4 regions of the Lactobacillus sp. M0393 genome follow, and region 3 is predicted to be linked to each of the others. Evidence: predicted binding sites of a transcription regulator. Region 3 holds the regulator's gene; each other region holds the start of a gene.
What was found. The regulator HrcA, encoded in region 3, represses chaperone genes, less so after heat shock. The targets are predictions, from matches to a motif close to TTAGCACTCNNNNNNNNNGAGTGCTAA.
Positions count from the first base shown of each region.

Region 1: a site for HrcA is predicted at 6,038-6,064, ahead of H3R29_RS02955 (Hsp20/alpha crystallin family protein). Genes of this name have one in related genera too.
Region 2: a site for HrcA is predicted at 1,854-1,880, ahead of clpP (ATP-dependent Clp endopeptidase proteolytic subunit ClpP). Genes of this name have one in related genera too.
Region 4: a site for HrcA is predicted at 3,734-3,760, ahead of H3R29_RS07305 (ATP-dependent Clp protease ATP-binding subunit). Genes of this name have one in related genera too.

Region 1 covers NZ_JACFPK010000003.1:72,800-80,807, reverse strand. The annotation lists gene H3R29_RS02985 (hypothetical protein) at 52-663, shown strand; gene H3R29_RS02980 (energy-coupling factor transporter transmembrane component T) at 656-1,399, shown strand; gene H3R29_RS02975 (energy-coupling factor ABC transporter ATP-binding protein) at 1,396-2,232, shown strand; gene H3R29_RS02970 (energy-coupling factor ABC transporter ATP-binding protein) at 2,229-3,023, shown strand; gene H3R29_RS02965 (nucleoside hydrolase) at 3,023-3,961, shown strand; gene H3R29_RS02960 (C1 family peptidase) at 4,059-5,375, opposite strand; gene H3R29_RS02955 (Hsp20/alpha crystallin family protein) at 5,513-5,935, opposite strand; gene greA (transcription elongation factor GreA) at 6,145-6,606, shown strand; gene H3R29_RS02945 (Y-family DNA polymerase) at 6,685-7,998, shown strand; gene H3R29_RS02940 (hypothetical protein) at 7,991-8,008, shown strand, end outside.
Region 2 covers NZ_JACFPK010000006.1:164,371-172,378, forward strand. The annotation lists gene yvcK (gluconeogenesis factor YvcK family protein) at 1-255, shown strand, start outside; gene whiA (DNA-binding protein WhiA) at 262-1,197, shown strand; gene clpP (ATP-dependent Clp endopeptidase proteolytic subunit ClpP) at 1,248-1,832, opposite strand; gene H3R29_RS06745 (SH3-like domain-containing protein) at 1,992-3,701, shown strand; gene H3R29_RS06750 (Fur family transcriptional regulator) at 3,919-4,365, opposite strand; gene H3R29_RS06755 (APC family permease) at 4,446-5,888, opposite strand; gene H3R29_RS06760 (GW dipeptide domain-containing protein) at 6,055-7,581, shown strand; gene argF (ornithine carbamoyltransferase) at 7,759-8,008, shown strand, end outside.
Region 3 covers NZ_JACFPK010000004.1:17,600-25,607, reverse strand. The annotation lists gene infB (translation initiation factor IF-2) at 1-495, shown strand, start outside; gene H3R29_RS03800 (ribosome-binding factor A) at 513-875, shown strand; gene truB (tRNA pseudouridine(55) synthase TruB) at 922-1,815, shown strand; gene ribF (riboflavin biosynthesis protein RibF) at 1,834-2,766, shown strand; gene hrcA (heat-inducible transcriptional repressor HrcA) at 2,902-3,951, shown strand; gene grpE (nucleotide exchange factor GrpE) at 3,964-4,557, shown strand; gene dnaK (molecular chaperone DnaK) at 4,576-6,432, shown strand; gene dnaJ (molecular chaperone DnaJ) at 6,513-7,655, shown strand.
Region 4 covers NZ_JACFPK010000007.1:95,146-103,153, reverse strand. The annotation lists gene H3R29_RS07315 (TetR/AcrR family transcriptional regulator) at 1-182, shown strand, start outside; gene H3R29_RS07310 (branched-chain amino acid aminotransferase) at 272-1,294, opposite strand; gene H3R29_RS07305 (ATP-dependent Clp protease ATP-binding subunit) at 1,601-3,697, opposite strand; gene H3R29_RS07300 (AAA family ATPase) at 3,903-6,434, opposite strand; gene H3R29_RS07295 (alpha/beta hydrolase) at 6,434-7,300, opposite strand; gene H3R29_RS07290 (PTS sugar transporter subunit IIC) at 7,304-8,008, opposite strand, start outside.

The DNA of each region.
Region 1 (8,008 bases), on a different contig from region 3:
TATAAGTTTATGCGTATATCATTATATTGTTCGTATTTTAAGGAGGAAAAATTGAAACGAGGACTTAGGTATGATTTCGATTTACTGGCACTATTATTAATACCAGTTGGCGTAGCGTTAAATTTTGTCGGTTATCAGTTATCTGCGGCATTAAAATTACCTGTTTGGATTGATCAGGTAGGAACATGTTTTGTGTCTATGATTGCCGGTCCGTGGGTGGGAATGGTGATGGCTTTATTAGGCAATATCATTAATGGTATGTTAATACCAACTGCGATTCCATTCGCCTTGGTAGCCATGACTAACGCATTATTTGTTGGTTATTTTTCACGGTTTAAGTTTTTTAGCAACATTTTTACGGCAGTTATTGCATGTGCAATTGTTAATGTTGCAACTGCAGTACCTTCAGCTATAGTAACAACTTTTGTGTTCGGTGGAGCAACAGGAGCTGGTAGTGATTTGCTTACAGCTGTATTTTTAGCAGCAGGCAAAGCTTTGCTTTGGTCAACAATCCAAGCAAACTTAGTTGGGGGTACTTTTAGTGTGGCTTTTAACTTCACTATTGCTTGGCTTTTAGTAAGACGCTTACCAGATAGATTTTTAATAAAATTAAATTATGGTCGACCATACATTAAAAACAGAAAGGCTCTAATCTATGCTTAAATTGTTTAAATCACTGTATCCTTCAACTAAGGCATTAATTGTCTTACTTCTTATTTTACTTAGTATGATGAGCTCAAAATGGCAGGTTCAATTGTGTTTAATAGCTGTGACAATGATTCTGGCATTATTTTCTGGTACATTAGTCAGACTAATTAAATTGTTTTTTGAATCTTTAGCATTAATTGTAGTCTTTCTATTTGTACTGCAAGTGTTTTTCATCAGCTATCCTGATTCACACAAAATTTGGTGGGTCATTAAGTTTTCACAAACAGGCCTTAATACTGCAACTATGTTGGCAAGCAGAATAATTGCTATTTCGTTACCAATTATCTGGTATTTTTTGGTTACTTCCAGCGATGTTATCATCCAAGCTCTGGATCAAACTAAGTTGCCTAAAAAAGCTATCTTTGTTTTAGCTTCAACTATTCAGGTTGTTCCCCAATTAATGTGGCAGTCAAATATCATTAGTGAGGCACAGCAAGCAAGAGGAGTAGAAACTACGGGTTCATTATGGCAAAGAATAAAGACATTTATACCAATGATGGGGCCTTTAGTTTTATCTTCTGTTGAGCAAAATGAAGAAAAAGTTTTAACGTTACAGGCACGTGGCTTTTCTAATCCAACTCCCCGGACAACTTTGCATCATATCTCTAAAAAGAAAATCGATTATTTATTAGACATAATACTCTGTTTAATCTTGGTTGTTTTTGTTATTTGGGGAGGTAAATTTCTATGAGCTTAATAGAACTGCAACATATCAATTATCGCTATCCGTTAACTTCAGACCTAACGATTAAAGATCTGTCATTAAAGGTTGAGCCAGGTGAAGTATTGGGTGTTATTGGCAGCAATGGTTCTGGTAAAACGACTGTGTGCAATATAATGCGTGGCTTTATTCCTGCTTTTTATAAAGGCGAACTTGAAGGAAAGGTTATCTTTGAAGACAAACCGCTGGATACTTCTAACCTGGGCAGACTGGCACAAAAAATTGGCTATGCTTTTCAAAATCCGTTTACACAAATAACTGGCGTTAAATATACAGTTTATGATGAAATAGGTTATGGACTGGAGAACTTGGCTGTTCCCAGAGAAGAAGCTAATGAAAAAGTTGAGCAGGTCATAAAATTATTAAACTTAGAAAAAATACGTAATCAGAATCCTTATGATTTATCTGGTGGTCAAAAACAAATGGTAGCTCTGGCTTCAGTTATTGTATTAGATCCAGAATTAATTATTTTAGATGAGCCTACTTCACAGCTGGATCCCAGCTCGACATTAGCTGTGTATAATATTGTCAAAAACTTGAAAAAGCAAGGTAAGACCATAATTATTGTTGATCATAAAGTTGATTTACTAGCTCAAGTTTGTGATGAAATTGCAGTGATCCAAGACGGACAACTTGTGGTTAAAGGAGAAACACATCATGTTTTTAGTGATGAAAAAGTAGTAGCTGCAGGTGGACAGATTCCAGAAGTATCAGCTTTCTATTTAAAAAAATATCCTAAATCAAAACAAGTTCCAGTTACAGTTGATGAAGCATATGAAATGTTAAAGGAAGCTAAAGCATGAGTTACTTAAGTCTGGATGATGTCAGTTATTCGTATGATAATAAAAATAATGCAGTTGAAAGTGTCAATTTAGAATTTGAACTAGGTGAGGCAGTAGCTATTATAGGACAAAATGGTGCTGGTAAAACTACAACTGTAAAAATGATGAACGGATTGATTAGACCTGATGAGGGTCGAGTTTTACTCGATGATAAAGATACTAAAGGAATCAGTGTAGCTCAATTATCTCACCATGTGGGGTATGTGTTTCAAAATCCTGATGAGCAGATTTTTCAAGATTCAGTTGAAAAAGAAATTGCATTTTCGCTAAAAAAGCAAAAGCTGCCACAAACGGAAATAACTACCAGGGTAAAAGATGCTGCTAGACTGTGTCACTTGGATAATAAATTAAATGAACATCCATATAATTTACCTTATTCTCAAAGAAAATTTGTTACAATTGCGGCAATTATAGCTATGAACCCAGAAGTTATGGTCTTTGATGAACCAACCGCAGGGCAGGATCATAACTCAATTATACGTTTAAATAAAATTATCAAAAAACTAACAAGCATGCATAAGCTAGTGATTACAATTACACACGACATGAGCTTTGTAGTTAATAATTTTAAACGCGTGATAGTTTTTGCTCAGGCTCATAAGCAAAAAGAAGGTTCTCCTGCAGAAATTTTTAGTGATGAGTCTCTTTTACGTAAGAGTAAATTAGAACCGCCAGTAATTGGTCAACTGGCAAAAAAACTAGGGTTTAGCAACGTCTTAACAGTTACAGATCTACTAAGAGCGGTAAATTAATGGATATTTTATATGACTGCGATCCTGGTCAAGATGACGCGATGGCTTTATTAACTGCTTTAGGTAATCCTGATAAGGTAAAGGTTTTATGTGTTTCCACAGTTGGCGGCAATCAGAATATTAATTTGGTAACGCAAAATGCGGGCTACTTACTAGCCTTTTGTAAGCAACACATTCCGTTAGTTCAAGGACAAGCAGGGCCACTGCTTAATCAATTACACGTGCAGGCAAAAGCTCATGGCAGCACTGGTATGGATGGCTCAGATAGTTTAAATAAATATGCTTATCCGGTTGAAGATGACAATGCAATTTGTTTTATGGCAAATATGTTGAAAAAGCAGTTTCAAAAGGTGACTATTGTTGCTACGGGACCGCTCACAAACATCGCGTTATTAATTAAAACTTTTCCCGAAATTATACCTAAAATAGCTAAAATAGTTATTATGGGCGGAGGTATAGATCACGGCAACGCTACTGACTTAGCTGAATTCAATATTTGGACTGACCCTGAAGCAGCGCAAATTGTCTTTAGTTCACCCTTGGAAGTGATCATGGCGGGTTTAGATGTAACTGAAAAAACTACTATTACTAAAAAACAAATAGCAAGTCTTCAATTTGGTGGTCCAGCATCTAAAATGGCAGGTAATTTGTTACATTTTTATCAAAAGTCAGGCGAACAATTTGGTTTTATAGATGCACCTGTACACGACCTAGTTGCAATGGAGTATGCAATTTGGCCAGAATTTTTTGAGGCCGTTCCAGCCAACATTAAAGTTAATACTAATCACGGCGATGCATATGGGCAAACGTATATTGCTAAGGGAAAAGACGAGAATAAAGCAGCCCATAATGTACTAATTAAAAAAATGACTAAAAAGCTATTTTTTGCTCTTTTGCAAAAAAGTTTGCAGTTTTTGGACCAAAAATTAGTCAATTGAAATTAAAAGCAGTCAATTTTATTACATAATTGTTTTTAAATAGACAAAAAGACGAAATTCTATTGTGAATTTCGTCTTTTTTATTAGATATAATGCTCTAAGCGAGTGAATCCCAAGCTGGCAAATCAGTAATTGGACCTTCTGCTATAGCTACTTGCTCTGGTGTCAGGTACTTCTTGTGGACAACAACTTCGTAAACATAATCTTTAAACCAGTCGTTGTTCATAACAAAGAATCCTTTGTCGCCATTCTTTTCGCCCCAGGAGTTTTCAACCTTCCATTGGCGAACATGTCCACCGTCTTCATCTACACCAACTAAAGTCATTGCGTGAGTAGAAGCGCCTGCACCAGTGCGCAAACGATCAGCCTTGGACATCTTAAGGTCTACGCCAAAGAGTTCGCTTAGTTGATACAAATCACTGTCAAGGTAGCCCTTCTTGCGGTCACTTTGTTCACCAACATCATTGCCAAACCAGACTGCTTCGCCGTCTTTTAACTGGTTAACAGCTGCAGTTTCCAAATACTCCATTGGCACGTTTAAGAATTTGATGCGGTATGACCCCTCAACATTATCTTCAAAAGGTAGACCGTATAATTTATCATATTCATGGTCCGGAGCGTTAGACAATACGACATAGTCATTAAAATCAACGTCACCCATGTATTTATGCAAAAATTCCAGTGGAGTTAAATCTTTATCCAGGTGATATTTCTTATCGTCATCACGATATTCCAAATCAAATTTCTTAGGTGGTTCACCGACTGCAATTGCGGTCATCTGGTAAACTTCACTTAAGAAGTGCTTACGGGCTTTTTCGATCTCATCGTCTTTACCGGCCTGCTTTAACTTACGCAATACCAGAGCATCCTTCTTCAGCTTATCACCCAAAGCTTTGGCAAAGCCGTTAGTATTATTGGTATTAAAACTTTCAGGCATTGCATAAGAAGGAACGACACCATATTTTTCAATTAAAGCAGCGCCCATGTGGAATTGGCCACCATCTTCACCTGCACCCTCTAAGTGAGCTTTTACAGTACGTGAATCGAGTGGTTCGTCTGCTGTGTCTAAGATATTGTCATAAAAAATATTTGCCCGTTCAATTTTATCCCAGAAGAAGTTGTAGCTTTGTGAGAAAGTGAAATTCTTGCAGTGATATTTTTTACCAAAATTGTGGCGTAAGATGTTTAAAGTAGCAAATTCCCAGCAGCGACCTGATTGACGTTGATTAGTAACATTTTCTGTGTCAAGTTCAGTTGAAAATACACGGGTCAATTCACCTTGAACGCGTTCATTGTAAGCAGCTGTTAAAACACCACTTTTTTGAGCTGCTCGAGCAACAACTTGATTTTGTGGTTTTTCATTAAAGTTTGCGGCAAATTCTTCCAACTCTTGGACAGTTAATTTATGAGCCATAAAATAAATTCTCCTTTTTTAATCTATTTTTAAATTACTATATATTTTAAGCTAAAATAAAAGCGAGTTCAATAGCTGAACTCGCTTTAGAGAATGTATTAGTAATTTATTTAAAACTTATGCAATGTGGTAATAAGTTAATCAATTTGGATTGAGTTATCATTTGCACCGGCTTGCTGCTTTGGCAAGGTAATAGTCAATACACCGTTATCGTATTTGGCGTGAATGTCACTTGCAACTACATTTGGTAATCTGAAGCTGCGTGAAATGTGACCTTCGCTTCTTTCACGGTGGATAATACTGTTATCCTTAGACATATCCTTAAATGATTTTCTTGAGCCGGATACGCTCAAAATACCATTATTATAATTTAGGTGTATCTTATCCTTGTCCATTCCGGGCATATCAACTTTGATCACATATTCTTTGTCGTTTTCAACAACATCTGATTGCATTAATTTTGCTACTTCGTTATCGTCAAAAAATTTTCTCGGAAGATCAAACCAATCGTTCATCGCATCAAATAGGTCATTGTGCCGATTCATCATATCATTTGCCATAGTAAAAAACTTCCTTTCGAAATTTATATATTTGTATCAGAAGACTTTCATTTCTTCCTTACAATTATTATTATAGTATGCAGATTCATAAAAAGAAAATAATTAGCACTATTATTTTTAGAGTGCTAAACAATTAGCTTAGATACTTTGAAATTGGTATTTATAGCTTGTGGATAATATTTTTAAGAAAATAATTAGGAGAGAATATTTTGGTTTATTATCAAAAAATGACGCCCAAGGGTTACCAAAAAATTAAAGATGAAATAGCCAGTTTAAAAAAGGATAGACCCAGAAGAATTAAAATTTTACAGGAAGCCCGCTCTTTAGGCGACTTATCGGAAAATACCGAATATACGGAGGCCAAGCGTGATTTAGGCCACCTTCAAAGTCGTCTGCGTTATCTGGAAAAACAGTTGAAATATGCCGAAATTATCGAAAAAAAGGCCGATGGTAAAGTAGATTTAGGCAAGACGGTCACACTAAAGTTTGCTGACGATCCGGAGACTGAAACATACCAGGTTGTCGGTCGCATGGAAGCTGATATTGCTGCAGGAAAAGTTGCGTTTGACTCACCTCTGGGTCAAGCAATTATGAAAAAAGAAGCTGGTCAAACTGTAAGTGTTGCAGCACCTGCTGGGAAATATCAAGTTACTATTAAAAAAATTGAATAAATTTTTGCTTGATTATTCGAACTTGTGTTTGTATAATTTATTTTAGCGAACGTAAGTTTGCAATAGGAAGTGAAAGCAATGTATGATTACCGTTATGAACCACACCGGTTAATTTTTATGATTGATAACAAATCATTCTTTGCTAGTTGTGAGGCACTTCAATTAGGTCTAAACCCAATGAAAGCTGTGTTGGCAGTAGTTTCGCATCAGCCGCATACAAATTACGGCTCGGGGCTAATTATGGCGGCTTCACCATTAGCGAAAAAGAAATATGGGTTGACTAACGTCATGAGAGTACGTGATTTACCCACCAAAAAAGAAGCGCCGGATTTGATTTTAGTAGAACCTCATATGAACTTATACATCAAGCGCAGCATGCAGGTATTGGCAATTTTTCAAAAGTATGCTGCTGATGAGGATATCCATGTCTATTCTATTGATGAAAGCATGATTGATATGACTAAGTCATGGCGTTTGTTTGGCAACGATCCGTATCTGGTAGCACGCAAAATTCAGGTAGAAATCAAATCAAAAATTGGACTTTACACTACTTGCGGAATAGGAGAAAATCCATTGCTAGCTAAACTAGCCATGGACATTTCTGCTAAACACCGGTGTTCGATGATTGATTATTGGCATTATATTGATGTACCTGATACTATTTGGCAAATTAAAGACATGGAAGATGTTTGGGGAATTGGCAAAAGAATAGCTGCCCGTTTGCGCCGGTTACACATTAATAATATGTACGAATTGGCTCATACTGATCCAGCAATCCTAAAAAAAGAATTTGGCGTGATTGGTGAACAGTTATTTGCAATCAGTTGGGGAGTGGATCGCAGCATTATCAGTGAAGAATATTTTCCCATAATGAAAAATTACGGGAATTCACAGATTTTAAACCGTGACTACACAGATCAGCGGGAGATTGAGATAGTCTTACGTGAAATTGGTGAGCAGGTAGGTGCCAGAATACGTGCGCACCGCTTACAAGCCGGCTGTATTAGTTTATTTGTCGGCTTTTCCAGGTACGAACAAGACGGCAAGCGCAAGGGCTTTAATGTGCAGCAAAAAATTTGTCCTACCAATGATAATGACTTGTTAGTGCAAGAAATACTGGCACTTTTTCGCAAAAATTGGCATGGCGAAACTGTACGTGCTTTAGGGGTTAACTGCAGTAGATTAGAGCCAGATACCTGCCAGCAATTAACTTTCTTTGTTCCAGCTTCTGAACAGATAAAAAAACGGACTATAAACATAACTATTGACAGAATCAGAAAGAAATATGGCTTTACCAGTTTAGTTAAGGCATCTAGTTTATCTAAAGGTGCAACAGCAATCAGGCGTAGCAGTTTAGTTGGCGGACATAATGGCGGAAATGCATATGAATGATTTTGATAAA
Region 2 (8,008 bases), on a different contig from region 3:
CTTGGTGGTCATTATATTAATACTGCTTTAGTTAATGGTGCCAAAATTGACATGTCTAAGTTTAATCCTAGTGATTACGATGCGTATATTGAGCCGGTGAAAAGAGACTTTAACGGACTGCGCGAGCAGGGCTGTCGGGTGATTACCGATGATTTTATTGACCAGCGTAGCGGATTGGTTTTTCATGACGGTAAGAAGGTAGCAAAAGAGATCATCAACCTGGCATTTGCCGCAATGGCTCGCAGGAAGGAATAACAAATAATGGCCAGCTATGCTAGTAACGTAAAAAAAGAGTTGACTTCGCTGCCCATTCACCGCGAACATGCCAAAGCTGAATTGGCTGCTTTCCTGCGTATGAATGGCGTTTTGAATTTTCATGAGCATAAAATTAGTCTTGATATCACTACTGAAAATCCTGCCATAGCTAGACGTATTTTTTCATTGATAAAAACTGCATATAAGGTTGAACCACAACTGATAGTCTCTCGCAAAATGAAGCTTAAAAAAAATAATCAGTATTTGGTGAGATTACAAAATCACGTGAAAGAAATACTGAATAATTTGGAAATTTTGACCCCAAGCTTGAATTTAATTACTAGCATTCCTAAAAGAATAATTAATTCACGGGAAGGGTCGATGTCATATTTGCGTGGTGCTTTTTTAGCCAGTGGCAGTGTGAATAATCCTAATACGAGTCGGTATCATTTGGAAATTTATTCTATTTATAAAGACCATAATGACGATTTGCTTCATATTATGAATGACCGCTTTAATCTGAATGCTAAAAGTACACCAAGAAGGCGTGGCTATATTGTTTATTTAAAAGAAGCCGAAAAAATTGGTGACTTTTTACATATTGTCGGAGCATTAAATGCAATGTTGTCTTTTGAAGATTTGCGCATTATGCGGGATATGCGTAATTCTGTTAACAGGTTGGTCAATTGTGATACAGCTAATTTAAAAAAGACGGCTAATGCAGCAGCCAAGCAGGTTGAAGATATTGAGTTGATTGAACGTAAAATTGGGCTAGAAAACATTCCTGAAAAATTGCAGGGATTAGCACGATTGCGACTTGAAGAGCCTGAATTGTCTTTAAAAGAAATAGCGCAACAGGTGCCGGATGGTCCGATTTCAAAATCTGGCGTCAATCATCGTTTTAAAAAAATTCACGATATTGCTGCAAGTTTAGAGCAATAAAAAAGAAACTCATCAATGATGGGTTTCTTTTTTATTGCAGTTTATTGTTACTATTTCTTTTGATTAACCATAATTTCATCGATTAAACCATAGTCTTTAGCTTGCTGTGCGGTCATGTAATTGTCCCGTTCAGTGTCCTTTTGAATCTTTTCTAAAGGCTGACCAGTAGTTTCATGTAAGATCCGGTTAATTTTTTCACGGCTCTTTAAAATTTCATTGGCTGCAATTTGAATATCGGTTTGCTGACCCTGTGCACCACCTAAAGGTTGATGAATCAAAACAGTTGAGTTAGGTAATGCAAAACGTTTACCTTTTGCTCCGCTAGTCAGTAAAATGGAAGCCATGGAAGCTGCCATGCCGATGGCAATAGTTGAAACATCTGATTTAATAAAGTTCATGGTATCCATGATTGCCAAACCAGAAGTAATCACACCACCCGGTGAATTAATGTAAAGTGAAATATCCTTGGTGTTGTCTTGAGCATCAAGAAATAGTAATTGTGCAATAATTGAATTGGCCATATCATCGTTAATTTCGCCGCTAAGCATGATGATTCTGTCTTTCAATAAACGTGAATATATATCATATGCGCGTTCGCCACGTGCAGTTTGTTCAATAACTGTAGGTACAAGCATCTTTCTACCTCCTAAATATAATTAGCACTCTATCAAGTACAGTGCTAATTAAATCACTTACATTACTTGCTGTCAATGAAAGTGTATTAATTTTGTATTCTTTTTAGTGAGAGTTTTATTATATAATTTAAAGGTAAACTAAATATTGGAGGATATATTTTGAAGCTTTATAAGAAAAAATTACCATATTTACTGACATTGGTTGTCGGATTACTAGTTTGTACCGGCTTGTCAACTACATCAGTTGCGGCAGATTCGAATAGCGCTCAACCGCCAGTTCAAGATGACAGCAACAAGTCATCAAGCAACTCAACTGATGTAAATAATGATAATAATGCCACTAATGATCAAACAGGTAAATCTGATCAAACTGGGACAGACGACACCAATACTAAAAAACCTAAGCCTAAGCAAATTGTTACTGGTTTTTCTATGATGACCAAAGTTGCGGGCAACAAAAATTATAAGGTCTGGAAAGAAGTAAATAACGGAAAAGTTAGCACCAAAGTAGCTGACGGCATTAACTTTCGTTATAGTCATATTCAATCAGATCAGTTGATTGAAACTAAAAAGTATCGTTATTGGCGCATTTATGTTAATGGCAGACAAGTAGGGTATGTTAATGAACGTTACTTTGCCAGAAACCAAATTGCGGTTCCTAAGACTATATCTCTAGTGCGCAATGAGTTCTACAACTTCCCTACCAGAGATGCTATTTCTTATATAACTAACAGCATGGGTACAGTAATTGACAACAGTCAAGTAACTGTATCAAAAGATAGCATTAATTGCGGGACTCCTAAGACATATAAAGTTAAATATACTTATGGAGATGCAACTGCTACAGTTAAAATAACTGTTAGAAAGAGTAAAAAAGAAGGGGTGGTCGATGCGAATACCGTTGCCTCCTTCCCAGCGCAACCTGGTACAAATGATTATCAGGCTTGGAAAACTCATTACGGTTCATCATTAAATTATATTAGCCCTACAGAATACACGCCTGAAACCAATAAACATACTTTGACTAGTGGTGATTTGACCTTAAAGACACGGTTATATCAACCAGTCTTATTAAGTGTAGCTGATCCATCAGACGATAATATTAACCGTGTTGGTCACATTCCAGAAGGTGTTACCGTTTCTAATGGCTGGGCATATACCAGTCTTTTAAGTCACACAAATTTGGTATCTGGTCATATTGTTGGTTATGATCTGAATACTTTAACTGACCCGTTTGATGCGCAACATTTACTTGATATGTCGCAAAAGAAGTTTAACAATTATGTTAAAAACATCAAGGTAAGTCCCTATATTCCAATTGGCCATGGTCAGGCATTGGGCGCAAGTGATAAATATATTTATGTGTTAAATAATGACAATACATTAAATGACACTAACGACTCTGAAGAATTACTTCAAATTCGTAAGAGTGATTTACAAATTAACAAGATTTGGACAATTAAAACTTGGATTGATGATGGCAAGAGTAATCGCTATTTCCAAAATGGTGTAATTGTATCAGATAAGGATATGTACACTGTTTACCATGATACTGCCAATAATTGCTATGAATATTGGGAATTCACTCGTACTGGAGATAATTGGTATCCAAAATTAGTCGGTAAAACTGATGGCAACTTTGTAAACAATAATTCACCTGTTCAAGGTTTTACCTATGACACCAAGAATAAAAACTTTTACTTGGCATTCAATGACTTAATCTTTAAGATTGGCCGCGATGGCAAATTAAAAAATACTTATTCTTTTGACACCGGTCGTGAAATTGAAGGTTTATCAGTTAGTGATAATAAATTGTATGTAAACCTTGCACAAAGAGCTGAATTATTGGTAAGCATGAATATTAAATAGAATAAATATTTTTAAATGAGAGCTGAAAAGCTCTTATTTTTTTGGTTTAGGAAATGTCGTAAAAAACCTGAAAGTTATCTATTTTAGGAATTTTGCCATATTGTGATTGAGATATTTATTAAAAAAGTAACATAAAAAGACTAACCTAAATCAAATATTGAAAGTTAGTCTATAATTAGAATTTGATTGCTGTCTGAATTTTAAGATTTTGCATCTTTCAGCTCTTTTTTTCTTTGTTTTGGCAGTCAGGACAAAGGCCATAGATTTCAACGTGGCTTGATGAAGTGACAAAACCCGTTTGCTTGTCTGCCTCAGTTCTCATCTGTTCTTCAATTCTCCCAAAGTCAGGATAATAAACATCGGCAATTTTACCGCACTTTTTACAGATAATATGAAAGTGTGGTTTTACAAAATAGTCATAGTGCAGAGAATCATCACCATTTTTTATTTCAGTTACGATCCCCGCGTCTACTAATTTGTTGAGATTGTTATAAACAGTTGCACGATAAGCTGGCTCATCTCCACTAATTGCTGTAAAAATTGTGGAAGCGGTGGGATGATTATGATGTACCATTAAATATTCAAGTATTTTTAAACGCGGTTTAGTTACTTTTAAGTGATGGCTACGTAACAGACTTCCTGCTTCATCAGAAAAATTAGGCATGATTCTCATCTCCTCAATTAATTATAGTGTAGCATTTTTTATGTAAAAAAACCGCCTATTGCTAGGCGGTTAAGTATTATTTAGCTTATTTTTTCTTCTTGTTTTCGTCTGATTGTTGGCATAATTAAACCAAGTAGGAATAATACCACTGGAGTGGCAATATTTAAACAAAGTGTGAATGGATCATTTGAATACATTCCCATTAAACAACAAGCAACTGTAACGGCTAATCCCCAAATTCCGGCAGTATAGGCTAACCACTGATGCTTAGTCATTTGATAGTTATCAGTACCGTTATGGAATTTTTCATGTTGTTTACGCAAAGCTAAGTAGGCAATGAAAACCCATAAATAACGCATTGGCATCACTATCGAATTTAGTTTAACTAATTGTGCCATCACAGTTTGTGCATCAGGCATAACGGCTTGCAATGCAATGATACCGCCAGAAAGAATGACAATCATCCAGATACCGTTAATATAAGCTCCATGTTTATTGACTTTTAATAACTTTTTCGGGATAAAGTCTTTTGCTTCTTTGCCTCCTAAAAGCATTCTCAAAGGAGCATCAATACTAATAACCAGTGCGGAAAATTGTCCAATGACGTTGCACCAGGCATAAATATAGAGGAATAATCCGCCAACGCCATAATATTCACCTAATTTTTGAAAAGCAATGTACGGACCATTTGAAATGTATTCATTCAAATTACCATTAACTACTTTAGGATCAAACATTAATGCTAAAGCAATGGTACCTAAGATGGCAGAAATCATAACCATTCCCGCTAATCCTAGCATAGCTTTCGGGAAATTTTTTGCAGGCTTTTTCAACTTGTTAACATATGGCGAAATCTTTTCAGCTCCACCTATAGCAAATACCAAAATTGAAAGTGAAGTAAAGTACTTCGTATTAAAATCTGGCATAAAGTTTTGCCAATTCCAGTTTATGCTGTTAAAACTAGCATGCGGATTAATCATCGGTGCCGCAAACATCATGATAATAAAAAGAATTGACATGATAAACATTGAAGTTCCAGCAATTGTTGATAAAGTTTTAATTACTGGAATCCCCCGGCTGGCTACCCAGCAAAAGAACAAAAATACTGCTAGCGTGGCTAATTGCGTCCAAGCTGTTGGCAAACTATCATACCATTTAGTATTACCAAAAATGCCCCAAGCCATGCCTCTTAAGCCCGTTGTACCTTTACTGGAAATATAAACCACATGTACTGCCCAGAATGTCCAACCAGCATAGTAGGCCCATTTAGGTCCGATAGTGGCGTTAATCCAGGAAGCAACGCCACCCTCTGAATCTTTAAAAACTGATCCAAGTTCACCGACCATCAAGGCGTAAGGAATAAAGAAAAGCAGGAAAATAATAATCCAGCTGAAAATTACTTTGGTACCATCAAAGTATATGAATCCGTTAACAACGTTGCCAAAGCTCCACACAATAGAGAAAGCCATAGTGGCCAGCGTTGTCCACATCATCTTTTTAGAATTGTTTGGTGTTTCACCCATGAAACTTCTCCCTTATATAAAAATAACAATTTTTTATTTTAACTTAAATGTTTTTAAAAATCTAATAATAAGTCACTTGAAATTAATAACAAAAATAATTATTGATATATGAATTAAAAAAGTGTAAAACTATTATTATATAGTAGAAGAAGGGGTTGTAAGTTTAATGAAAAGAAAATTTAAAAGTAAGCTGCTGGTTGCTGGGACAATAGCTGCACTTGGCTTATTTGTTGGGAGTAATAATTCTTATATTTCTGCAAAAACTTACCACAAAGCTGTTACTAAAATAGCCGGTAATGGTAATTATGCAGTTTATCATTATGCTTCAAAAATGGGACCATCTGGCAAGTTTACGTCGACTAAATATTTTAAGAACGCACAGATTCAATCTAAACAGTCAATTGCCACTAAGAAAGGCAAGTTTTGGAAGATAATTGTTGACGGGCGTACGGTCGGCTGGGTTAACCAGAACTTTTTTGCCAGAAACAAGATTTCTGTTGCGCAGAACGTAAGTTTAGTGCAAAACAATCAATATTCGTTTAATACTAAAGATGCCATTAATTATGTGACTAATAGTGCAGGTACTGCTGTAGATACAAGCAAGGTAACAGTTTCTAAGTCAAAAATTAGTTCGGGCACTCCTGGTAAGACCACGGTTGACTATAGTTATGGCAAGGCTAAGGCAACAGTCAATGTTACTGTTCGTTCAGAAAAGAATGAGGGTATAGCAAGAGCTGATAAAAAGCCTATGAATGGACCAAAGGAAGTCTCAACTTGGAAAGGTAGTTCCAAGTCTTCTTCAAGAAACTGGAACGCAGCGCATCATTATACTTCCGAAACTAGATCTAATACATTTAAGGCTAACGGTTTAACTTTAAAAACCAAGCTGTTCCAACCTCGTTTTGTCAGTCTTGGTTACAATCAATCTGGTGATAAGATGGGACAAGTAGGTGTAATTCCTGAGGGCATTACCGTGAATGGTTCAAACTTTACTGTTGCTCTATTTAATTCAAGTAGTGCACAAAAGGGTCATTTAGTTTCTTATAATTTAAAGCATATTAATAAATTTAAGGCACAAAATTTACAAACATTGAGATGGTCAACCTTCAAGAAATATGCTTCACATATTAAAGTTAGTCCTTATATCAAGTTAGGTCATGGTCAGGCTATCGGCTCATCAGCTAATTACATTTATGTAATTGCTAATAACAACACCTCTAGCAATTCAAGTGCTTCTGAAGAAATTTTACAAATACGTAAGTCAGACATGAAGATCAATCAAATCTGGACCTTTAGAATTTCTAACTATGGTAGTCCTAGATACATTCATAATGCCACCTTTGCTGGTGACAACACAATGTACTGTTTATTCCATAATGGTGGAAACGGCTTTTATGAATACTGGAAAGTAACACGCAACGGTGATTCCTGGACTCCCGTTGAGGTAGGAGCTACTAAAGGTAACTTTGTAAGTAATGGTTCTCCAGTTCAAGGGTTTACCTACGATCAAAGTCATAACCAATTTTATATTGGATTTAATGACTATATCTTCAAGGTTGGTGAAGACGGAACTTATAAGAGCACACACCACCTTCACGTAAGACGCGAAATTGAAGGTTTGTCTGCATCTGGTAATAAACTCTACGTTGAATTTGCACAGCGCGGAGAATTAACAGCCGGTAATACATATTAAAATAATAATGTAAGTCATTGAAATATTTTTCAGTGGCTTTTTTTATTTATAGTAGAAGTTTAATGGCTAAAATAGTTAAGACTTTCTATATTTGAATGTAATTGTTTTTCAAATAAACTTAGTTTCTGTATTATGGTAGGCGATAAGAAAAGTAAAGAATACAAAAAGGAGGATTTTTTGGTTAAAAAAGACTTTATTGATACTTGTGGCTTTTCAAGAGACGAAATGCAATACCTGGCTGATTTAGGTCTAAAAATTAAGGAGACTATCAACCATGGCTATTACCCTCAGCTTTTAAAAGGCAAAAGCTTAGGTATGATCTTTGATCAAGTATCTACTAGAACGCGCTGCTCTGCTGAAACAGCAATGACTGAATTAGGAGGATATGCTTTGTATTTAGCTCCAGGGCAGATACAACTAGGAGAAA
Region 3 (8,008 bases):
GTCGGTGCTGTAAATGAATCAGATGTTACCTTGGCTGGCGCTTCGAATGCCTTTATAATTGGCTTTAATGTTCGTCCAACAGCTACCGCAAAGTCACAAGCTGAAACAGATGGTGTAGATATTCGTTTGTACAGCATTATTTACAAGGCTATTGACGATGTTAAAGCAGCCATGAAGGGTATGCTTGAACCAACTTATGAAGATAAGGTTGTAGGTAATTTAACTGTACGCGAGACTTGGAAGGTTTCCAAGGTAGGAACAATTGCTGGTGCCTTTGTCGATTCTGGTTATGTTTCAAAAGATTCTGAAATCAATTTGATTCGTGACGGTGTTGTAATATATACTGGAAAAGTGGCTTCACTTAAAAGATTTAAAGATGATGCTAAAATGGTTAAACAAGGGTTTGACTGTGGTTTAACAATTGAGGGCTACAATGATATCAAAATTGGTGATGAGATGGAAGCCGTTGAAAAGCAAGAAGTCAAACCTGAGTAATTAACAGGGAGGAAAGCATGAAACACAGAATTGGTCGTGTTGAAGGAGAAATCCTCCGTGAATTAACGAAAATTTTGCGCAAAAATATTCGTGATCCACGTGTTAATGACGTTACAATCACAGCTGTTGAGTGTACTAATGATCTCTCATATGCTACTGTTTACTACAGTATTCTTTCAGAAGATGCTAAAAAGGAAGAAGAGGCTGCAGCTGGTTTAAATAAGGCAAAGGGCATGATGCGGCATTTGTTGGGTCAGGTCTTAACTGTCTACAAAGTTCCTGAATTAATATTTAAACGAGATAATTCAGTTAAATACGGTAGCAAAATTGATCGGTTAATTGCTGAAGTTAAAAAGCAGGATGAAAATAGAAATAATTAATAAAAGCGCTGTTAGGCGCTTTTTTCATGGTTAAGGTACGGGAAAAATGTTAAATGGTATATTGGTGATAGACAAAGAAAAAGGCATGACGAGTGCTGATGTTGTCTATCAATTACGCAAAGTCTTGCACATTAAGAAAATAGGTCATGCTGGTACTCTTGATCCTGATGTTACAGGTGTTTTACCAGTCGCAATAGGACAGGCTACTAAACTAATTGAGTTAATGCATACTCAAAATAAAAGATATATTGGCCAGGGAATACTTGGTTTTGCCACTGATAGTTGCGATATTAGCGGCAAAATAACAGCTAGCAAAAAGATCACGAATAAAGTCAAATCAACTGAGATAAAAGATGCAATGCAAGAATTTGTGGGACAAATTGAACAGGTGCCGCCGATCTATTCTGCTGTGAGGGTTAACGGTAGGCATTTATATGAATATGCACGAGCTGGCATTGAGGTAGAACGACCTAAAAGGCAAGTTAAAATTTTTGCTTATAATCTTGTAAATGAACCTATCTTTGATAAAGAAAAAGGTCAAGAAATGTTTGACTTTGAAATTGAATGTAGTAAAGGAACCTACGTTCGTTCTTTAATAAATGATTTAGGTACCCAACTGAAAATACCAGCAGTAATGAAAAGTTTGCGCCGCACATCTAGTTCAGGTTTTGATATTAGTCAGTCTGTAAAACTTTCTGAAATTACCGAAGATCCTAAATTAATTGATCAAATTATTCAACCAATTGATTCTTTTTTTAGAAATTACGTGCAAATGGATCTTGATGATAAATTATGGTCTAAAGTTAAAAATGGTGCAGCTATTTCTTTGAAAACGAATGCAAAAAAGGTGGCATTACGTTACAATAATAAAGTTAAGGCAATATATCGCAAAGATGGTACCATTTATCGCCCTTATTTAATGCTTTTACAAAATGAATAGGTGAATGAAGGTCTTATTATGGAAATTATCCATTTAACATACCCTTTTAAGGAAAACATAATTCCCCAAAATATAATTCTTGCTTTAGGTTTCTTCGATGGGGTTCATCGCGGACATCAAGAATTAATCAAAATCGCAAAAGAAAAAGCAAAGCAAAGACATTTACCACTAGTAGTAATGACGTTTGATCGTCATCCAAAAGAAGTTTATCAAAATAAAAAAGTTACATACATTGATACTCTTCCAGAAAAAGCATACAAGATGCAGAAACTTAAAGTTGACTATTTGTTGGTGATGCACTTTAATGAAGCTTTTAGTAAACTAACTGCACAGGAATTTGTTGATAATATTATAGTAAAATTACATGCTGACACTGTAGTTGCTGGCTTTGACTACACATATGGCCCTAAAGACACGGCTAATATGAAAAATTTCCCTAAGTTTGCTAAGGGAAGGTTCAATATAATTAATGTCCCTAAGCAGTCTTATGATGGTCAAAAAATTGGTTCTACGGAAATCAAGAAGGCGATAACTAGCGGAAATATGGAATTAGCTGCTAAGTTGTTAGGTTTTCCCTATGTTATGTCAGGCTATGTTGGTCACGGTTTGCGCAATGGTCATAAACTCGGTTTTCCTACAGCTAATTTGGTTTGGAGTGATGACAAGGCTGTTCCTAAAATTGGGGTATATGCGACTAAAACTAAGATTTGTGGTAAGTGGTATGACTCAATGACAAGTGTAGGCTATAATGTGACTATCAACCAGGGGAAAAAGCTTTATATTGAGTCAAACTTATTTGGTTTTGATCAGGAAGCCTATGATGAGGAAATGGTAATTAAATGGTATAAGTATACCCGTGGTGAAATTAAATTTGCCAATTTAAAAGAGCTAACACAACAAATGAGTCAAGACGAGGCTGAAATTAAAAATTATTTTGCTGCGATGAATTAATTAATGATACTGAAAAAATGATTGACGTTTTTTAAGAAAAAAGTTAGCACTCAACTTGACATTCTGCTAAAAGCTAGTATCATATAAATTGTTAGCACCTAATCAGATTGAGTGCTAAAAGTGAGGGCGATATTTATGTTGACCGAACGTCAAGAATTAATTTTAAAAACAATTATCAATGATTTTACGCAGACACATGATCCTGTTGGGTCCAAAACTGTTATGAATCAACTGCCTATTAAGGTTTCAAGTGCTACTATTCGTAACGAAATGGCTGTTTTAGAAGATAAGGGTTTGATTGAGAAAACTCATTTGTCTAGTGGCCGCGTGCCTTCAACTGAAGGCTACCGCTACTATCTTGACAATTTAGTTGAACCTTTACAAATTTCATCTTCTGTATACAAGCGAATCATTAGTCAGCTTGATCAACCATTTCATCAGGTTAACGATATCGTACAGGCAGCTGTCAAAATTTTATCGGATCTAACCAATTACACAGCATTTGCGGAAGGTCCTGAAAATAGTGAATTAACTATTACTGGTTTTCGTATCGTGCCATTGTTTAACAGACAGATTATGGCTGTCTTAGGAACTAGTGACGGTGACGTTCATGACCAGGTTTATACTTTACCTTATAATGTTAATGGTGATGAAATTGAACAGGCTGTGCGCATGATTAACGATCAGCTGGTGGGCAAAACTTTAGATCAAGTTACTCCAGACTATCTTAAAAAGACTTTGGGCAATAAACTTAAAGTTGCTCATGTCTCTGAACTGATTAATTTGGTCGAGGATGTTATTAACGATGCTGCCAGTGAGCAAACCTATGTTGATGGTCAGATTAACTTGCTTAACAACATTTCTCTGGACGATATTTCAAACTTAAGATCGCTCTATGAAATGATTGAGCATAATGATTTGATTTCCAGTATTTTGGATAATAGGCAAAATTTGAAAAGCGACAGGTATCCGGTTCGAGTTAGTTTAGGATCCGAATTATCAAATGATTTGTTAAAGGATTACAGTCTGCTTACGGCAGAGTACAGCGTTGGCTCTCATGGAAAGGGCATAATTGCTTTACTTGGCCCTGATAATATGCCGTATTCTCAGGTGATTGGATTACTCGAGTATTTCAGAAACGAACTATCTAAAAAATTACTTGATTATTATGGTAGATTCAAATAAAGGAGGTTAGCCGTGAGTAAAGAAGAAAATAATAGTAAAAACTCAAAAAAAGAGCCAAAAAAAGATGAGCATAAAAAGTCAAAGACAGAAGTAGAAAATTCTAAGACTAAGGCTAACGAAGAAAAGAAACCAGAGTCTTTGGAAAGTAAATTGCAGCGTAATTTGACTCAATTGCAAAAAGAAAAAGACGATCTGGAAGATAAGTATTTGCGCAGTCAAGCTGAGATGCAAAATATGCAAAATCGCTACAATAAAGAAAGAGCGCAGCTTATCAAATATGAGTCTCAATCCTTAGCTAAAGATGTTTTGCCAGCGATGGATAATTTAGAAAGAGCTTTAGCTACTAAAGTCGATGACGAAGCATCAAAACAGCTTAAAAAAGGTGTACAGATGACACTTGATTCACTGGTTAAAGCGATGAAAGATCACGGTATCAGTGAAATTATAGCTGAAGGTGTCAAATTTGATCCCAATTTACACCAAGCTGTTCAAACCGTTGCAGCTGAAAATGATGATCAAAAAGATCATGTTGTACGAGTTTTACAAAAGGGATACTTGTACAAAGATCGTACTTTAAGACCAGCTATGGTTGTTGTAGCACAATAATTGAAAGGAAGCATATCAATGTCAAAAGTTATCGGAATTGACCTCGGAACTACTAACTCAGCAGTTGCCGTTTTGGAGGGTAAAGAACCCAAAATTATTACTAACCCAGAAGGAAATCGCACTACCCCTTCAGTAGTTGCCTTTAAAGATGGAGAAATCCAAGTTGGTGAAGTTGCTAAGAGACAAGCAATTACCAATCCTAATACTATTTCTTCTATTAAACGTCACATGGGTGAAACTGATTACAAGGTTAAAATTGGTGATAAAGCTTATACACCACAGGAAATTTCAGCAATGATCTTGCAGTACATCAAGAAATTCTCTGAAGATTATTTAGGCGAGAAAGTAACTGATGCTGTTATTACCGTACCTGCATACTTTAATGATGCTCAACGCCAAGCTACCAAAGATGCTGGTAAAATAGCTGGTTTAGATGTTAAGAGAATTATTAATGAACCTACTGCATCTTCACTTGCTTATGGTTTGGACAAAGACGCAGAAGATGAAAAAGTCTTAGTTTACGACCTTGGTGGTGGTACTTTCGATGTTTCCGTACTGCAGTTAGGTGATGGCGTCTTTCAAGTATTGTCAACTAATGGTGATACCCACCTTGGTGGTGATGATTTTGATAATAAGATTATTGATTGGCTGATTAAGAATTTTAAAGATGAAAATGGTGTCGACCTTTCAAAAGATAAGATGGCTTTGCAAAGATTAAAGGATGCTGCCGAAAAGGCGAAGAAAGATTTGTCTGGTGTGTCAGCAACCCATATTTCACTGCCGTTTATTTCTGCAGGTGAATCTGGCCCATTGCACCTTGAAGCCGATTTAACTCGGGCAAAATTCGATGAATTAACTTCTGACTTAGTTGAAAAGACCAAGATCCCATTTGATAATGCTTTAAAAGACGCTGATTTAACAGTTAATGACATTGACAAGGTGATTTTAAATGGTGGTTCTACCCGAATTCCTGCTGTACAGGATGCAGTTAAGAAGTGGGCTGGTAAAGAACCTGATCACTCAATTAACCCAGACGAAGCTGTTGCTTTAGGTGCTGCTATTCAAGGTGGTGTCATTTCAGGTGACGTTAAGGATGTTGTCTTACTTGATGTAACTCCATTATCACTTGGTATTGAAACAATGGGTGGTGTATTTACCAAACTTATTGAAAAGAATACAACTATTCCAACCTCAAAGAGCCAAATTTTCTCAACTGCTGCAGATAATCAACCAGCTGTTGACGTTCACGTTTTGCAAGGTGAACGCCCAATGGCAGCCGATGATAAGACTTTAGGACGGTTTGAATTAACTGATATTCCTGCAGCTCCTCGTGGTGTACCACAAATTCAAGTTACTTTTGATATTGACAAGAACGGTATCGTTAATGTTTCTGCTAAGGATATGGGAACTGGTAAAGAACAAAAGATTACTATCAAGAGTTCATCCGGCTTATCTGATGAAGAAATTAAGAAGATGCAAAAAGAAGCTGAAGAACATGCGGAAGAGGATAAGAAGAAGAAAGAAGAAGTCGACTTACGTAATGAAGTTGATCAATTAATCTTCTCCACTGAAAAGACCTTGAAAGATGTCAAAGGCAAAGTCTCTGATGATGATACTAAGAAAGTTCAAGATGCACTTGATGCTTTAAAGAAAGCTCAAAAAGACAACAATTTGGATGAAATGAAAGCTAAGAAGGATGAATTATCCAAGGTTGCACAAGACTTAGCAGTCAAATTGTACCAAGCTAATGGTGGAGCTCAAGGTGCACAAGGACAAGCTGGACCTCAAGCCGGACCACAAAATCCTGGTTCACAAGATGGTAATAATGGTTCTGCAGGTGAAGGTGAATTTCATAAGGTAGACCCAGATAAGTAAAGGGTTTATAATTGAATAAATTAGAAAAGAACTGCCAGGAAAAGTAGTTCTTTTCTTTTGTAAGGTTAAGGAGCTTATAGATGGCACAAGAAGATTATTATGAAGTGCTGGGAGTAGATCGCAATGCCAGTGATAAAGAAATTACCTCTGCTTATCGCAAACTTGCCAAGAAGTATCACCCCGATTTAAACCATGAGCCTGGTGCTGAGGAAAAATATAAAAAGGTTAACGAAGCCTATGAAGTATTACATGACAAGCAAAAAAGAGCCCAATATGATCAATTTGGTTCTGCCGGAGTCAATGGTCAAGGAGGTTTCGGTGGTGCTGGTCAAGGATACGGTGACTTTGGTGGCTTCGGTGATTTTGGCGATATATTTAATGATTTCTTCGGTGGTGCCAATGGTGAGAGTCAACATCATGTAAATCCCACGGCGCCAACTCGCGGTGAAGACTTAGATTATACGTTGTCTATTGATTTTATGGATGCAATTACGGGTAAGAAAACACAAGTTTCGTATACTCGGAGTGAAACCTGCCCAACTTGTGGGGGCAATGGTGCTGAAAAAGGCACACATCCTATAACTTGTGATAAATGTCATGGCTCAGGCTATATGACCATAACTCAAAAATCTCTGATAGGTGTGATTCGACAGCAAGCTGTTTGTGACAAGTGCCATGGAAAAGGTGTAATTATTGAACATCCTTGTCAGACTTGTCATGGTAATGGCGTAATTGACGGTAAGAATACCATTGAAGTCAATATTCCCGCTGGAATAGATAATGGTCAGCAATTGCGTTATGAAGGTCAAGGCGAAGCTGGTAAAAATGGTGGTCCTTACGGTGATTTGTACATCAATTATCGGATTAAACCATCAAAGGAATTTGAGCGTAAAGGTACAACTATCTATACGACCGTTCCAATTTCATTTGCTCAGGCAACGTTAGGCGATGAGATTAATGTTAAAACAGTACATGGCGAAAAGAAGCTAAAGATTCCTGCAGGCACTCAACCAAATAAGGAATTTACCATACACGGTGAAGGTGTTCCGTATTTGCGTGGCAACGGTAACGGCGATCAGATTACCACCGTTCAAGTTCAAATTCCAAAATCAATTAATGAGAAGCAAAAACAGGCTCTAATTGATTTTGTCAAAGCAGGTGGTGGGTCAATAACACCGCAAGAAAAAGGTTTTTTTGAAAGACTAAAAGAAAAATTACAGTGATAATCAAGTTATCATGACTTAACTGATTAGATCTTTTTGATAAAAAGAAAAGAAAAATTGCAATGTTAGAATGTCCTAAGGGTTATAAATATTGGAATAAAAATGATACCGGGATAACTATATCGGCGGATGCACCTCAATGGACAAAAAAAGAATTTTACAAGTATATGGAACTTTTTGCAAAAAATGGAAAACCTGATAAACACGGTATAGTCAAGTATTATTAACATTTTTGACAATTTGAATAAGAGCTGATTCCTAAAATATCAAGGAATTAGCTCTTTAATTTTGGCATGTTTCTTATTTAGTTTTATACAGTCTGTTGAATTTGCTATAATAATAAAGATAGAGTA
Region 4 (8,008 bases), on a different contig from region 3:
AAATGATAGCAACTGAGTTTACTGATCCTAAAAAGCAATTACTGGCAAGCAGGTGCATTAGAGATTTAGCAATAGGAGATATTGTCAACGTTGGAACTGGTTGGTTTGCGGATAAATCGATACCAGCCGATAAAAGTTTTCGCAAATTGCTGGAGAATAGTCTAAATAAGATTGAAGAATAAAGATTTTCATAATTAAACTTTTACTTCAATACTATAGCAATAAAAAAAGCGAGGCATAAGCCTCGCTTTTGTGTTCCCGATATTTAAACTTATTCTACTGTTTGGACCCAGCCCTCTGGGCCTTTTTTATTACCGTACTGAATATCAACTAATTCATTATAAAGCTTAGTCGTTACCGGTCCAGTTTCTGTTTCACTGTATATAACGTGCTTCTCACCCTTATAGGTAATTGAACCTACGGGTGAAATTACAGCAGCTGTACCCATCGCACCAGCTTCTTTCATGTTGAACGCTTCTTCCAAAGTGATTTGACGTTCAACCGGGTTTAGGCCTTGCCACTTAGCGACTTCCAAAAGTGAGCGCTTAGTAATAGAAACCAAAATCGATTGTGATTTTGGTGTGACAAATTGACCTTCTTGGGTAATGCCGTAGAAGTTAGCACCACCAAATTCATCAATATATTTATGTTCACGTGGATCCAAGTAAAGACAATCGGCAAAGCCGTTCTTGTGTGCTTCAACGGACGGAAGCAAGCTGCTGGCATAGTTACCTGATGTCTTTGCTTGACCAGTACCGGCATATGCGGCACGGTCGTATTCACTAACAATGTAATCTGCAGGGTTCAATCCTTTAATATATGCGCCAACTGGAACCGCAAAAATGCGGAAAGTATATTCGCTGGCTGCTTCAACACCTAAAACTTTTGATGTTCCCACCATAAGTGGCCGTAAATACAGGGTCGCACCACTGTCATATGGTGGTACAAACTCTTCGTTAGCCTTAACAACTTGCTTTACTGCAGCAACAAACCTATCTTCAGGGAAAGGCGGCATGGCTAACCGCTTTGCTGAAAGGGTAAAGCGGTGTGCATTTTGATCAGGTCTAAACAGGTTGATTTTACCGTCTTTTCTACGATAGGCCTTTAAGCCCTCAAAAATCTCCTGACCATAGTGCAGGACTTCTGCACCTTCAGAAAATGTCATGGTTGAATCTTCAGTCAGTTTTCCTTCCTGCCATTCACCATCTTTATATTTTGCCTCATAGCGATAAGGCAGATCTCGATACTTAAATCCCAGATTTTTCCAATCTAGGTCTTCTACTCGTTGTTTCATTTGAACTGTCCCCTATAAAAAACTACATAAGCTAAAAATTTCTTTTTAGCTTTTAATATTAATTTAATTGTTAACTAATTTAAACTAATTTCTTTTTATTGTCAATAGTAAAACTTTTCTATTTTCCAATAAAATAATATGAATTTCTAATAATAAAACAAAAATGTATTTTTGTATGTACATCTGGTTTCACGTGAAACGAATATATCCAAAAAAAGAGTCATCCCTTCATTGTGATATTACTCCCCAAATTTAACTTATTTCAGGGCTTACATCACTTTCATAGGATGACTCTCGTTTTTAAAATTAGTCTTGCTTTGCACTATCTTTAGTTTCAGTATCAGTTTTTGCCGAAATGTCCAAAATTGCGGCATCATTTAGGTATACATGCTTATCATCTGCTGTAAACTTAACTTCTTTAGTGTCAGGCTCCTTCATTAATAATTTGGCAATTGGCGTTTCCAAATCTTGTTCAACGACTCTACGCAAAGGTCTTGCACCAAATTTCTTATCATATCCTTTGTCTGCTAAGTAGGCTTTAGCTTCATCAGAGACTTCAACCTTAACACCTTTTTTGGCCAAAACATGTGCCATTTTATTCAAATAGATATCAATGATCTTATTCATATCATCTTTGGTCAATGAATTAAACGGAACAATAGCATCAAGTCTATTCAAAAATTCTGGTCTGAAGTAGGTCTCAAGAGCTTTAATCAATTTATCATGATCAACTTTGCTGTCTTTTAATAATTGGTCAGAGTAGCCTGCATTAGAAGTCATGATTAAAATTGTGTCCTTAAAGGAAACTGTTCTGCCCTGAGCATCAGTTAAGCGCCCATCGTCCATGATCTGAAGCAAGGCATTGAATACTTGTGGGTTAGCTTTTTCAATTTCATCAAACAAAATCAAACTGTATGGTTGATGACGAACTTTTTCAGTTAATTGGCCACCTTCACCATAACCAACATAGCCCGGTGCCGAACCGATCAATTTATTAACTGCCATCTGATCTTGATATTCAGACATATCCAATCTAATAAGATGATTTTCACCACCAAATAGTTGAATGGCTAATTGTTTAGCTAATTCCGTCTTACCTACGCCAGTAGGTCCTGTTAGCAAGAACGTACCAGTAGGACGATCATTGTCTTTGAAAACTTGTTTACGGGCAATCGCATCTGTAATGACGTCAACAGCATTATCCTGATCAATAACTACTTTCTTTAATTTCTCTGCCAGATCAAGATTCTTTTGTCCTGCACTTGCATGCAACTCACTCATTGGAATCTTAGTCTTAGCTTCGATTAAAGCGTAGATATCTTCGTCAGTAACATATGGAGTGGCAGCGTCATCCACGTGATTAGCCTTATCACGCAAGTCTTCAATTTGCTTTTTCAACTCGCTTGCTCTACTATAATCTTCTTTTTTGGCAGCAGCTTCTTTCTCACTTTCAAGCTTTTTAATCCGTTTCTTTAAAGTTGCTTCATCGCTGGGAATTGTATCAAGACCCTTTTTAGCACCTGCCTCATCCATTAAGTCAATGGCCTTGTCAGGTAAATAACGTCCCTGAATATAACGCTGCGATAATTCAACTGCGAGTTTCAAAGCACTGTCATTATATTTTACGTGATGGAAGGATTCATATTTATCTTTTAGTCCTTCCAAGATTTTAACGGTAACTTCAGCTGATGGTTCAGGAACTTGTACCGGTTGGAATCTACGTGCTAGTGCCGCATCATTTTCAATTCTGCGGTACTCACTTGTAGTCGTTGCACCAATTAAGTTTAAATCGCCACTTGCTAAAGCCGGTTTTAAAATATTAGCGGCATCACCGTTATTATTTTCAGAATCAGTAGAACCCGCACCAACTATATTATGTAATTCATCAATAAATAAAATAATATTCGGATTCTTTTTTGCTTCGTCAATCACTTTCTTAAGGCGCTCTTCAAAACTGCCACGCAAGCTTGATCCTGCAACCATATCATTAATATTAATTGCAATAATATGCTTGTCCTTCATTTTATCAGGAACATCGCCTGCAGCAATCTTTTGTGCCAAGCCCTCTACAATGGCTGTTTTACCAACCCCGGCAGGTCCAATTAATACTGGATTATTCTTCTTGCGCCGACTTAAAATTTCAATTACTTCCTGAATTTGTTCATCACGCCCAATTACAGGATCGTACTTATTCTTCTTAGCTTGTTCAACCAGATCAACACCGATTGGTTTTTGACCTTGTTTTTGTCCCATTTGCCCACCTTGATTCAAATCTTGCGGAGAAATATTCATACTACTGGAGTAATGAATAGGAATAGCACCACCGTTGTCGTTAGTATTGTTAAAGAATGAATTGTTTAGTTCGTTAAATAAATCGTCAAAATCGTTATCAAAATATGCCATATGCAAACACCCCTTTGATAGGTTATAAATTTGTAATTAGCACTCGTTGCATTCGACTGCTAATTACTTACATATAATATTATAGCAGGTTATCCACAGAAAGCAATAATTATGATTAACTTTTCCACAGATTTTCCGTCTTTTCCACAAACAAAAAAAGCCTTAATATAAAAGCTTTTGTACTTCTTTTAAAGACTTTTTGCTGCTATTTTTGATACAATTTAAATTGTTTTCGCAAATATTTGCCAGTTAAACTATTAGATTTTCGAGAGATATCCACAGGCGATCCACTTGCAATAATTTTTCCGCCTTGCAGCCCACCTTTTAGTCCCATATCAATCATATAATCACTGTTTGCCATAATATCCAAATCGTGTGTGATTGTAATAATCGTTCCTTTTTGCTCAAGTAATCTTTGAAAAACATGCAAAAGGGTTCTGACATCTTGTGGATGTAAGCCAACGGTCGGTTCATCAAAAACAAATAGTGTCCCATTTTGTCTTTGATGGATATGACTGGTTAGTTTCAAGCGTTGTGCTTCTCCTCCTGATAAAGCTGGAGTAGATTCTCCCAAGTGCAAATATCCTAGACCCATATCATGCAAAGTTGTAATTGTTTTATTGATTTTTGGTTCATTTTTAAAAAGTTCTTTATCCAGCGCATCATCAACGGAATAATCCAAGACATCCGCAATACTTAAGTTATGCCATTTTACTTGTAAAACTTCTTGGTTAAAACGGTGACCGCCACATACAGAACATGTTTCAACCATGTCTGGTAGATATTGGATGTCAAGTGAAATTACACCGGTTCCGTTGCATGCCGGACAGGCACCCACTTTGTTATTGTAAGAAAAATGTGACGCACGGTATTTTAATTTTTTTGCTAATGGCTGTTTAGCAAAGAGTTTACGCAAATTATCCATAATATCAGTATAAGTTGCAACAGTCGAACGTTGATTTTTACCAACAGGTGTAGAGTCAACACTAATTACATTTTTAATAGCATCATTTTTTAAATTTTTTACCCAATCAGGACCATTTTTAAGATTTTTTTGTGCTTTAAGTGCAGGAATGAGGGAATCGAGAATTAGGGTAGTCTTACCCGCGCCAGAAAAGCCGGTAACGGAAGTTAAGCGATTGAGTGGAATTTGCGCGTGAATATTCTTTAAATTAAAACGTTCAGTAACATCAAATTCAACCTTACCGTGTTTAAAAATTTGGTCAGTTTTTGCCCTGTGACGAACTAGGAGTGGTGCCTTACCAGTTAAGTAAGGACCAATTAGAGACTGTTCACTTTGCTCGATCTCACTAGGTATTCCCTGGGAAATAATCTCACCACCCCGGCTGCCTGAACCAGGACCAATTTCAATTACCCAATCGGCTGCCTTAATGATTGCAGTTTCATGATCAACTACAACTAAAGAGTTTCCTTGATTAACCAGTTCATGAAATATATCAATCAGTCCAGCCACATTATCAGGGTGCAAACCAACAGATGGTTCATCTAAAACGTAAAGCACCCCAGTGGTTTCCGTACGCAAAGTTCTACCAAGCTGAATTCGTTGCAGTTCCCCCGTAGACAGACTGGCAGCCTGTCTATCTAAGCTCAGATAGTCTAAGCCTAATTTTAGCAGGGGCTTGACTTGATGCATCAATTCACCAGTTAAATTTTCCGCCAATTCCTGCATATCTTGCGGCAGGGAAGCTAAAATCTCACTCATATAGTGGCTCAGTTCACCCAAAGTTAATTGTTCAGCTGCAACAATACTTTTTCCAGCAACTAACTGCTGCCAGCGACTTGGATCAATGCGATAGCCTTGGCAGCGGGGACAGGTACTGAATTTATAAAAGGAGTTAATTCTTTGCAGTCCGCGTTCAGACTTAGTAGTTTTGCGCGAATTAGCTACCGCATTATAAGCATTCTCATATAGCGCATCTAGATGATATACGCGACCAGTTGAAGTTGGCAAATCAATCGGGACTTTCCGCTCTTTTCCATGAAGTACAATTTCTTTTTCTTTAGCATTCAGCTCTTTATATGGAATATCTGTCCGTACCCCTAGTTCCCGGGCAATACGCCACATCCAATTTCGTCCGGGAATTTGCCAAGTTGCCACTGCTCCATTTTCAAGAGATAAATTCTCATCTGCAATGATTTTGCTATCATCAATTTCTTCAACTGTTCCCAATCCCTGACATTTTTGACACGCACCATCAGAATTAAACGCAAAGTCTTCTGCACTAAAAGCATAAAATTGTCTCCCGCATGTAGGACAAGTTAATCGTCCCATAGCTGCCCCCGTTAGATCCATTGCTTCAGCTATTTTAATCGTTGCTGGTACTCGGTGACCGTTGGGGCATACAGGTGAACCTAAACGGGAAAAAATCAACCGTAAGATGTTAAAAACTTCTGTAATTGTACCTACCGTGGAACGAACTCCGGGCACAGCTGGCCTTTGTCTTAGAGCTAAAGCTGAAGGAATATGTTTTACTTCGTCAACCTCTGCACGACCAACTTGACTAATACGTCTTCTGGTATAAGCTGCCAAGGAATCAAGATAGCGTCTTGCACCCTCTGAGTACAAGATTCCCATCGCTAAACTTGATTTGCCAGATCCACTTAACCCCGATATCGCCACAAATTTATGCAGGGGAATATCAACGTTGATGTTTTTTAAGTTATTAACTTTACCACCAATTACTTCAATTTTGGTCGGCTGTTTTTGATATTTCATTAATGATTGCCCTTTCTTTTAGCCGGTTTTAATGGCTTTTCTGGCTTCTTTAATAAGTACTGTCTTATGGCCTGAATTACTTGTTTGTTTTGCGGCAAATCAGAGTGATCTGCCTTTTCACCCGTGACTGTTATTGCAGTATAGTTTTTTACTTGATTTTGAAAAATAAATTTACCTGCAGCTACACTTGATTCAGGTACGATGCCATCAGATTCGTAATTTTTACCGCCAGAAAGAGAATAAACTTTTAGATTGGTTGGTAGTGCTGAACGCTTTTTAATAAAATCAGCCAGCATTTGTGTTCTATTATTAATGTTATTTTCAGTAAAATTATATGGCGTACCTAAAGTCATTAATTTCTTAATTTTGATATCATTTGAATACTCAGAATAATAGTGCTCCAGCCAGTAAGTCCAAATTAAACCACCGTTAGAATGACCAAATGCCTTAAAATTATTGAACTTATAATTTTGGATTAACGACTCAAATGCAACATTTAGCCACTTAGCTTGTTTTTTAATATTGGAATAGCCGTCTTTATTGTTATCAAAACCAATAATAATAAAGGGCTCCAAGTCATTTTTTCCTATAGAGCCACTGTAAGTCAATTTTGCTTCACGTGAAACTCTAATTTTTATTACGCTATGCCTATTAAGTGTCGTTTTATTAAGTTCATCAATTAACTGGTTAAAGCGCTCGGTGGTAGCACTTGAACCCGGGACCATAATTACAGGCGAGAGAAGCGATTTACTGAGTTCTGCTCGTGATTTATTATCTTTTTTCATCCAAAAGAAGCTGGGAACAGCAAGCATAATTAAAATAATAATAATCAGGAGCAACCATTTATAGTTAGGATTTTTTTGCATCTGCTATTTCATCTCCTGCTTTTTAATTCTTAATTCAACTTTTTCATTTATCTTAATTACAGGTAGCAATAAAAAGATATCTAATAAAAACAACAATAATGTAAAAATTAGTGTTGCCCAATTGCCGTTAGTGCCAAAAAAGGAAACCAATAGTCCCGGAGTCCCTTTTAAATTCTGGTAAACGCAAACTGGGATAATGTGTAAACTAATAGCTGCCACGGCTATTGTCATATTAATCAGAGGAATTAAAATGCTCGGTAAGATAAAAACAGGATTTAACATTAAAGGTAAGCCAACTGTAAATCCTAGTCTTGAACCAAAAGCAGCAGGCAACAAGTTAATTTTAGCATTTATTTCGTTTTCCCTGTTATCTCTTCTGCTAAGCAGTAACACAATAACAGCCAAAACAACACTGGCACCGCCCATTATGCCGTAACTGTTAATAAGTGAGCTGCCCAGATATTTATATGGCACATTCCAAGAATTACCGTGTTTTAATGTATATGTTAAATTCTCTGCAGTAAAGGCGTTATTTACTATTCCCGCTAAGGAGCGCAACGGATAACCAATTCCAAGCCAATCAAAAAAAGTAATTACGGCTGTCAATAACAGCACTTCGCCAAAATTATTAGTAGTCTGAACCCTGCTAACAATTTCAGTAAAACTGGCGGAATTAAGTAATTTAAGCTGTAGTTCATAAATTAAAAT